Archangium primigenium: one gene and its partner. The protein of the gene in region 2 interacts with the protein of the main gene of each other region in a pairwise test. Links are inferred from orthologs where the notes say so. Each region holds a gene or a part of one and is shown on either strand. Other genes may lie near its edges.

What was found. The genes of interacting proteins can lie anywhere in the genome.
Region 1: the proteins of I3V78_RS06575 (region 2) and I3V78_RS24780 interact in binary tests that used the Escherichia coli proteins (3 or more experiments, as listed by UniProt). The link is inferred for Archangium primigenium from one-to-one orthologs.

The regions. Positions count from the first base shown.
Region 1 is NZ_JADWYI010000001.1:6,041,600-6,045,784, reverse strand. The notes cover bases 885-3,878. They hold I3V78_RS24780 (citrate synthase), read right to left. Parts: upstream 3,036-3,878; coding sequence 1,734-3,035; downstream 885-1,733. Other genes in these bases: I3V78_RS24775 (3-phosphoshikimate 1-carboxyvinyltransferase), read right to left, coding at 3,123-3,878; I3V78_RS24785 (hypothetical protein), read right to left, coding at 1,222-1,569; I3V78_RS24790 (bifunctional nuclease domain-containing protein), read right to left, coding at 885-1,102. Also shown: pyk (pyruvate kinase), read right to left, coding at 1-158; more of I3V78_RS24790, read right to left, coding at 362-884; more of I3V78_RS24775, read right to left, coding at 3,879-4,185.
Region 2 is NZ_JADWYI010000001.1:1,517,148-1,521,613, reverse strand. Bases 680-3,502 are described here. They hold I3V78_RS06575 (lipid kinase), read left to right. Parts: upstream 680-1,486; coding sequence 1,487-2,518; downstream 2,519-3,502. Other genes in these bases: hrcA (heat-inducible transcriptional repressor HrcA), read right to left, coding at 2,525-3,502; I3V78_RS06580 (HAD family hydrolase), read left to right, coding at 765-1,475; I3V78_RS06585 (hypothetical protein), read left to right, coding at 680-693. Also shown: more of I3V78_RS06585, read left to right, coding at 1-679; more of hrcA, read right to left, coding at 3,503-3,556; drug/metabolite exporter YedA, read left to right, coding at 3,792-4,466. UniProt on the Escherichia coli protein: In vitro phosphorylates phosphatidylglycerol but not diacylglycerol; the in vivo substrate is unknown.

The DNA.
Region 1 (4,185 bases), 4.5 Mb from region 2 along the record:
GCCTGGCGGATGCGGAGGACCCGCTGGCGGTGCTCGTCATGGGTGCCGTGCGAGAAGTTGAGCCGGGCCACGTTCATGCCCGCGCGGATCAGGGCCTCGATGACCTGGGCGGAGTCCGAGGACGGCCCCAGGGTGCAAACGATTTTCGCCTTGCGCATGGATGCCCATCCTAGGAGCGGGGGGGCACCTTGACAGTTTCCCGGCCTCGGGAATACTTGGCGGCGCACGCGGGCGAGAGCAACGGCGCCGGCGAGTGGCTTTTCGTTGCAATTTCGTGGGGTTTTCCGCCCGCGATCGTTGCGAGAAAGCCCGGCACTCCGGGAGGGGGGGCCGGGCTTTCGCTGTGGTACCGCCGTGAGGACTAGAGCCGGATTTCGCCCGTGCGATCCGGCATCAGGTTCAACCCCGGCGACGTCTTCTGGCCGTGCGGCGAGGGCACCCGTGAGGGCTCCAGATCCGCGTCGCCACCGCCGCCCACACCCGGGCCGTCGCCGCCGCGCAGGGAGTCGATCTCCTCGCGGGTGATGCCCGCGGCGTCCAGCACCTTGCGCGTCACGCGGATGCGCGCCTGTCCATCCAGCGCCATGGCGATGGAGTCCGAGGGCCGGGCGTTGAGGGTCATCTGCTTCTTGCCCTGGGTGAGGAAGATGCGGCCGACGTAGACGTCATCGCGCAGGTCGTCGATGCGCACCTCGGTCACCTTGGCGCCCAGCTCCGTCACCATCGAGCCGAGCAGATCCTGCGACAGGGGCTGGGGCGAGCGCAGGTGGGCGAGGCGGAAGGCGATGGCCACCGCGGCGGACTCGTCCACGAAGATGGGCAGCACCATCTTGCCGTCCGAGGTGCTGAGCACCACCGCGTGCGTCTTGGCCTCGACGAGCGGAATGACGTCCCGGACTTCCAGCTCCACCAGCTCCCGGCACGCGGCGTTGCCCCCCTCGCCCGGGGTGCACACCGGGGTGTCCGCGGCGACCGCGGTCGCGGCCAGGGCTTCCGGCGCCGCCACGGGGCTGAGGCCCGGCAGCAGCAGGGCGCCCACGGCAAGCAGCGCGACGGACAGCGGACCTACGAGGAAGGTGGCGGCGGGAATGGGCGTTTTCACCTCACAAACGTGTGCATGTGTGAGGGGTCCGGGAGGGCGGCGCTCACGCCTGCCTGCCCTCCGGGCTCACGGCCCCCGTGCGCGCTCCGCCCGGCGAGCGGGGGGTAGACAAGCGAGCGTCAGCGCTCGGTCTCGTCCTCGTCGTAATCCTCCTCGTCGGACTCCTCGTCTTCGTCCTCGTCGAAGTCGAGCTCCTCGTCGTCGTCCTCGGACTCCTCGTCCGACTCCTCATCCGCGTCGTCGTCCAGCTCCTCGTGCTCCAAGGTGACCGAGACGGCGAACTTCTTGCCGAGCGAGGCGATCTGCGCGCGCATCTCCGTGAGCGCCGCGACGAAGTCCTCCGAGAGGTTGCTCGGCGCCTTCGCATCGCAGTGGGGGCAGACAATCTTCTCCGTCCCCTCGATGAGATCCTGGATCTCCAGCTCGAAGCTGGCCTCGCACTTCTGGCAGGTGAAATCGATCGACATGTTCGAGGCGCGGAATATCCACGGCTCCGGTGCCTGTCAACGGGCGACGCGCGAGGCGGCGGGGTTTCTCGTCCAGTGCGCGAAACGCCGAGAGGGCCGGGGAAGGACGCCCTCACAGGCTCCCTTCCCACGGCCCTCCCGGGGACTTCAGTACGGCGCGGAAGCTACTTCTGGTTGCGCTCGCCCATGGGCACGTACTCGCGGCGCTTGGAGCCCGTGTACACCTGCCGCGGACGGGCGATCTTCTGCTCGGAGTCCTTCACCATCTCCTCCCACTGCGTCACCCAACCCACGGTGCGCGGAATGGCGAAGAGCACGGGGAACATCTCCACGGGGAAGCCCATGGCCTCGTAGATGAGGCCCGAGTAGAAGTCGACGTTGGGGTAGAGCTTGCGCTTGACGAAGTACTCGTCCTGCAGCGCGATGCGCTCGAGCTCCACGGCGATCTCCAGCAGGGGGTTCTTGCCGGTGATCTCGAAGACCTCGTCGGCCACGCGCTTGATGACCTTGGCGCGCGGATCGTAGGACTTGTAGACGCGGTGGCCGAAGCCCATGAGCTTGGAGCCGCCCTCGCCGCCCTTCACCTGCTTGATGAACTCGGGCACCTTGGAGACGTGGCCGATCTCGCGCAGCATGCGCAGCACGGCCTCGTTGGCGCCGCCGTGCAGCGGGCCGTAGAGCGCGGAGACGCCGGAGGCGACGGCCGAGAAGGGATCCACCTCGGAGGAGCCCACGGTGCGCACGGACGTGGTGGAGCAGTTCTGCTCGTGGTCGGCGTGCAGGATGAAGAGCACGTCGAGCGCCTTCTCCAGCGTGGGGTGCACCTTGTAGGTCGTGGTGCCGATCTTGCGGACCATGGCCAGGAAGTTGCCCACGTAGGACAGGTCGTTGTCCGGGTAGACGTAGGGCAGGCCCATGCTGTGGCGGTAGGAGAAGGCGGCCAGCGTGGGCATCTTGGCGATGAGCCGCGTCATCTGGATGCGGCGGCTGCGCTCGTCCTTGGTGTGCTTGGCGTCGGGGTAGAAGCCCGAGAGCGCGGCCACCGTGGAGGACAGCATGGACATGGGGTGCGCGTCGTAGCGGAACCCGTCCATGAACGTCTTGATGTTCTCGTGCACGTAGGTGTGGTGCGTGACGAGGTAGCGGAACTCCTCGAGCTGCTTCTCGGTGGGCAGCTCGCCGTTGAGCAGCAGGTAGGACACCTCGAGGAACGAGGAGCGCTCCGCGAGCTGCTCGATGGGGTAGCCCCGGTACTCCAGGATGCCCTTGTCACCGTCGATGAAGGTGATGGCGCTCTTGCAGTTGGCCGTGTTGAGGAACGCGGGGTCATACCCCATCAGACCGAAGTCCTCGTCCGAGGTCTTGATCTGCCGCAGGCTGTTGGTCCGAATACAACCGTTCTCGATGGGGACCTCGTACGTCTTCCCCGTACGGTTGTCCGTGATGGTCAGCGTGTCCTTGGGCATGCAGGGACTTTTCATAGGCGGCGGAGCGCTTTCAACAAAAAAGCACCTCACCCGGTGGGGCCGCGTCTCCCTCCGGGCACACTCGGGTCAGGAGAGGCGGACCCCGGTGCGCTCCAACTGGCGCCAGAAGCCGGGAAAACTCTTTTCCACGCACTCGGGGCCGGTGAGCGCCAGGGGCACGCCCGAGAGCACCGAGAGGGTGGCGGAGACCATGGCCAGGCGGTGATCGCCCCGGCTGTCCATGGCGAAGCGCGCGGGGCGGGTGGCGGGCGGGTGGACCGTGAGGGCCTCGCCCTCCAGGACCGTCCGGCCGCCAAAAGCGTCCACCAGTGTGCGGATGCCCTCCAGCCGGTCGCTCTCCTTGAGCCGCAGGATGCTCACGTCGTGGAGGGTGGAGGGCGCGGGCAGCACGCAGGCGAGCGCGGCCAGGGTGGGCAGCAGGTCCGGACACTCGGTGCCGGAGGCCACGAGCCCGCCCCGGGCCTGGCCCGTCAGGCGCAGGGTGTTGCCCAGGCCCACCTGGGACTGGAGCCCCACCTGCTCGACGATGCGCACCAGGGCCTGGTCCGGGTGGGCGCTGGCCAGGTCCGCCCGCTCCACGCTGCCGCCCGTGTGCCAGGCGATGAGCAGGAGGTAGCCCAGCGAGGACCAGTCCCCGGGCATCGCCGGCGCGCGCTCGGGGGCCTGGTACGCGGCCACTTCGTAGCGGCCCTCGGTCTGGTGCACCGTGAAGCCGAAGCGGCGCAGCCAGGACACGGTGAGCTCCAGGTAGCCCGCGCTGGTGAGGGCCCCGAGGATCTCCACGCGCCACGGCCGGCGCTCGCGCAAGAAGAGCGCCGCGCAGCCGAGCAGCAGGCTGGAGGCGTACTGGCTGCTCTGGGCCCCGGGGACCCGGAAGACGGGCTCGCCGGTGGACGTGGGCGCGGTGAGCTCCACGGGCCAGGGCGCTCCTTGGGTGAGGGAGAGCCCGGCGGGCCCCAGGGCCTCGCGCAGGCTGTCGAAGAGCGGCCCATGCGGGCGCTCGCCCAGGCGGGGCGTGCCGGTGAGGCGCACACGGGCGCCGGGCGTCACCGCGGCCTGGGTGACGAGGATGCGGAAGGGGGCCCCTCCGTCCGCGCAGTCCACGTCCCGCACGGGGCCGGGGGGCAGG
Region 2 (4,466 bases):
CTCGCGGGCGCCCGGCAGCGCCTGGCGGCGCGGGACACCCGGCTCACCAGCTACGTGCTGGAGGGCAGCGCCCAGGAGGGAGAGCAGACGATGCGCTTCCAGTTCGCCTGGCGCGCCCCCCAGAAGATGCTGGGCACGCTCGGCGCCCCGCTCCAGCGCACCTGGGCCTGGGACGGCACGCGCCTGGTCGAGCGCGATGACGCGGCGCGCGCCTTCTACACCTACCAGGACGACCTCACCCCGGAGCGGCGCGTGGGCGCGCTCACGGCGCTCTTCAACCCCTTCGCGCCCGAGGGCTTCCGCGCCCCGCTGCTGCCCGGGGAGGGCGTGAGCGCCCGCCGCGCCACCCACGCGCTCGCCCCCGAGGCGGTGGAGCTCACGGTGCGCCCCCCGGGCAGCGACGTGGAGGTGACGTACGTGCTGCGCTGGCCCGCCATGGACTTCCTCGCCAAGCGCATGCGCAGCGGCGCGGACACCTCCGAGGTGCGCGTGGAAGCCGAGCACTGCGAGGCCGCCCTGTCGCTGTGTGTCCCCCGCACGCTGACGCAGTGGGCCGGGGGCCAGCGCGTGGCCCAGACGGTGCTCACCCGCACGGAGCTCAACCCCGCGCTGCCCGCGGAGACCTTCACCCTCACGCCGCCCGCGGGCTACACCGTTGGACAGAAGACATTCGCGGGGGAGCAGACGCCCTAGCGAGCCCTTCCGGGTTGAAGCCCGCCCGGACCGTCCACACCTTGGGAAGGAAGGAGTGCGACGGTATGGCGCTGGTTCAGAACGTCATCTTCGATGTGGACGGCACGTTGGTGGACTCCGTGGACGAGCACGCCGAGGCCTGGCGGCGCGCGTTCCTGGAGTTCGGCCGGGATGTGCCCTTCGCCCATGTGCGCAGCCAGATTGGCAAGGGCGCGGATCAACTGCTGCCCGTCTTCTTCACCGAGGACGAGCTGGAGAAGTTCGGCCAGGAGCTGGAGGACTACCGCTCCGCGCTCTTCCAGCGGGAGTTCATGCCCAAGCTGCGCCCCTTCCCGGAGGTGCGCGAGCTGTTCCAGCGCCTGCGCGCGGACGGCATGCGGGTCGCCGTGGCCTCCTCCTGCAAGGACGAGGAGCTGGAGCGCTACCTGCGCCTGTGCCGCATCGAGGGCATGACCGACGGCGAGACCACCAAGGACGACGCCGCCAAGAGCAAGCCCCACCCGGACATCTTCAGCGCGGCCCTGGAGCGGCTCGGCCGCCCGCAGCCGCACACCGTGGTCGTCGTGGGGGACACGCCCTATGACGCCCTGGCGGCCGGCAAGCTCGGCATCATGAGCGTGGGCGTGCGCTGCGGCGGCTTCCCCGAGGACGACCTGCGCACGGCCGGCTGCCGCGCCATCTACCAGGACCCCTCCCAGCTCCTGGCCCAGTACGAGTCCGCGCCCGACACCTGGCCCTGGACGGCCGAGTCGCTCACCTCCAAGGACGACGAGTCGCGCTGAGGGCGGCGGCCATGAATCCCGAACCCATCTCCGACATCGCGCTCCGGGCCACCCCGGAGCGCATCGCCCTCGACGAGGGCCCGGCCCTGGTGCTCATCAACCCCAACTCGCGCATGGGCGCCGAGGCGCTGCCCGCCACGCGCGAGGCGCTCGCCAACCGCGGCATCCCCGTGCTGGAGAGCCACGCCGTCACCGACCCTGAGCACATGGACCGGCTCATCCTCCAGGCGCTCGAGGGTGGCGTGCGGCGCTTCATCCTCGGCGGCGGGGACGGCACGCTCAACCACGCCATCAAGCACCTGCTCGGCCGGGACGTGTCCCTGGGCGTGCTGCCCCTGGGCACGGGCAACGACTTCGCGCGCTCGCTCGGCATCGCGCCCACGCTGGAGGCCGCCTGCGACGCCATCGCCGAGGGCCGCACCGTGCACGTGGACGTGGGGCTCGCCAACGGCCGGCCCTTCCTCAACGCGGTGAGCCTGGGCCTGGCCTCCGCCATCGCCCGCCGCCTCACCCCCGAGCTCAAGCGCCGCGTGGGCAAGCTCGCCTACCCCGTGGCCGCCTTCGCCGAGCTGTGGGAGCACCAGCCCTTCCGCGTGCGCCTGGAGACCGAGCACGAGACGCTGGAGGTGGACGTGCTGCAGCTCGTGGTGGGCAATGGCCGCTACCACGGCGCGGGCAACATGGTGACGCCGGACGCCACGCTGGATGACCAGCTCTTGGACGCCTACACCATCGTCGCCCCCTCGCACGAGTCCGGCCGCGAGGGCACGGGCCTGGGCCACATGCAGGACCTGTCCACGCTCGCGCGCGTGGCGCTCACGCTGCGCTCGGGCGAGCACCTGAGCCACCCGGCCGTCAAGGCGGTGAGCGGCACGCGCATCCGCGTGGACGCCACCCCGCCCCAGGACGTCAACGCGGACGGGGAGATGATCGGCCAGACGCCCGTGCGCTTCGAGCTGCTGCCCGGCGCCCTGCGCGTCTACGCGCCCCTGCGCCAGGCCGAGCCCGAGACGCCCGAGGAGCCCCAGGCCGAGAGCGCCTGAGCCGGGCTAGACCTTGTCGAGCGCCAGGGAGAGGGCCTGCGCGGTGAAGCTCACCAGCGGGATGATGCGCTGGTAGTTCATGCGCGTGGGCCCGATGACGCCCACCGTGCCCAGCACCTGCTCGCGGCTGCCGTAGGGGCTGGCGATGACCGTCACGTCCCCGGCCGAGGAGAAGTCGCTCTCGGTGCCGATGAAGATCTGCATCTCGCGCGCGCGCTGCACCCGGTCCAGCAGGGACAGGAGCTTGTTCTTCTCGCCCAGCGTCTTGAAGAGCGCGCGCATGCGCTCCACGTCGGCGAACTCGGGCTGCTCGAAGAACGAGCCCGTGCCCTCGATGAGCACGCGCTCGCCCGTCTGCAGATCCGTGGCCGCCGCGCCCAGCTTGAGCGCCTTGGACGTGAGCGCGTTGTAGAGCGCCTGCTCCTGGTCCAGCTCGTTGCGGATGCGCTCGCGCGCTTCCTCGAGCGTCACCTCGTGCAACAGCTCGGACAGGTAGTTGCTCGCCTTGAGCAGCTCGTCCGAGGTGATGGGGAAGTCCACGGACAGGAGCTTGTTCTGCACCTGGCCGCTCTGCCCCACGAGGATGGCGAGCACCCGGTCCTCGCGCAGCCGCACGAACTCGATCCGGTGGAACACGGCGGCGTCGGGCCGCGGCGGGACGACCACGCCCGCGTGGCGGCTGAGCGCGTGGAGCAGGCGCGACGCCTCGCCGAGCAGCTCGTCCAGGCCCGCCTCGTGCGTGAGCCCCGCGTGGATGAGCTCCCGGTCCCTCGGCCCCGGGTCCTTGAGCCGCACCAGCGTGTCCACGTAGAAGCGGTAGCCGCGATCCGTGGGCACCCGGCCCGCGGACGTGTGCGGCTTCTCCAGGAAGCCCAGCTCCTCCAGGTCCGCCAGCACGTTGCGCAGCGTGGCGGAGGAGACATCGAACTCGGGCTTGCGCGCCAGGTGGTGGCTGCCCACCGGGCCGCCCGTGGAGATGTACTCCTGCACGACCGCGCGGAGCACTTCCTTCTCTCGCTCTCCCAGCTCCTCGGACATCCGGCCTCACGCTCCGCCGATGGACTTGGCACCGGCGGGGGCGCCGAGAATCCATGGGAGCTGAAATTCTAAAAAGTCGGCGCGGAGGGTTCAATCCCCTCCACCCCGAGGGACGGGGCGCGCGACGCATCCGAGACGCTCACCCCTCGCTCGCACGCCCCCTGACCCTGGCGCGCCGGGTACGCCCACGACGCACATCGCGGGGCGGAGACGGGGACGCTAAAAGCCCGCCGCCTTGTCTCCTTCGATTTCGTCCTCGACGCCCGCCGCGGCGCCGTCCGTGGGCCTCTCCGCGCCCGAGCGCGGCCGCGCCCCCCTGCTCTTCTCCCTCTTCGCGCTGTACATCATTTGGGGCTCCACCTACCTGGCCATCCGCTTCGCGCTGGAGGGGGGTTTTCCCCCGTTGCGCATGGCGGGGGCGCGCTACGGGCTGGCGGGGGCGGTGCTGTACGTCGTGCTGCGCCTGCGCGGCGCGCCCCACCCGAGCGCCCGGCAGTGGCTGGGCGGGGGGGTGCTGGGGCTGCTCCTCTTGGTGCTGGGCAACGGCTCGGTGGTGGTGGCGCAGCAGTGGGTGTCCTCGGGGCTCGTGGCGCTGGCGGTGGGCAGCATGCCGCTGTGGGCGGCGCTCTTCGGGGGGCTCTTCGGCCAGTGGCCGGGGCGCTCGGAGCGCTGGGGGCTGGTGCTGGGCTTCTGTGGCCTGGGGCTGCTCAACGTGGGCGGGAGCTTCGGGGGCAACCCCTGGGCGGCGTTCGCCCTGCTGCTCGGCCCGGTGAGCTGGGCGTTCGGCTCGGTGTGGTCGCGCCGGGTGCCCCAGGCCCCGGGCTTCATGTCCAGCGCCACGCAGATGCTCGTGGCGAGCGGGCTCTTCCTCGCGGCGAGCGCCGTGAAGGGCGAGCACCTGGCGCACCTG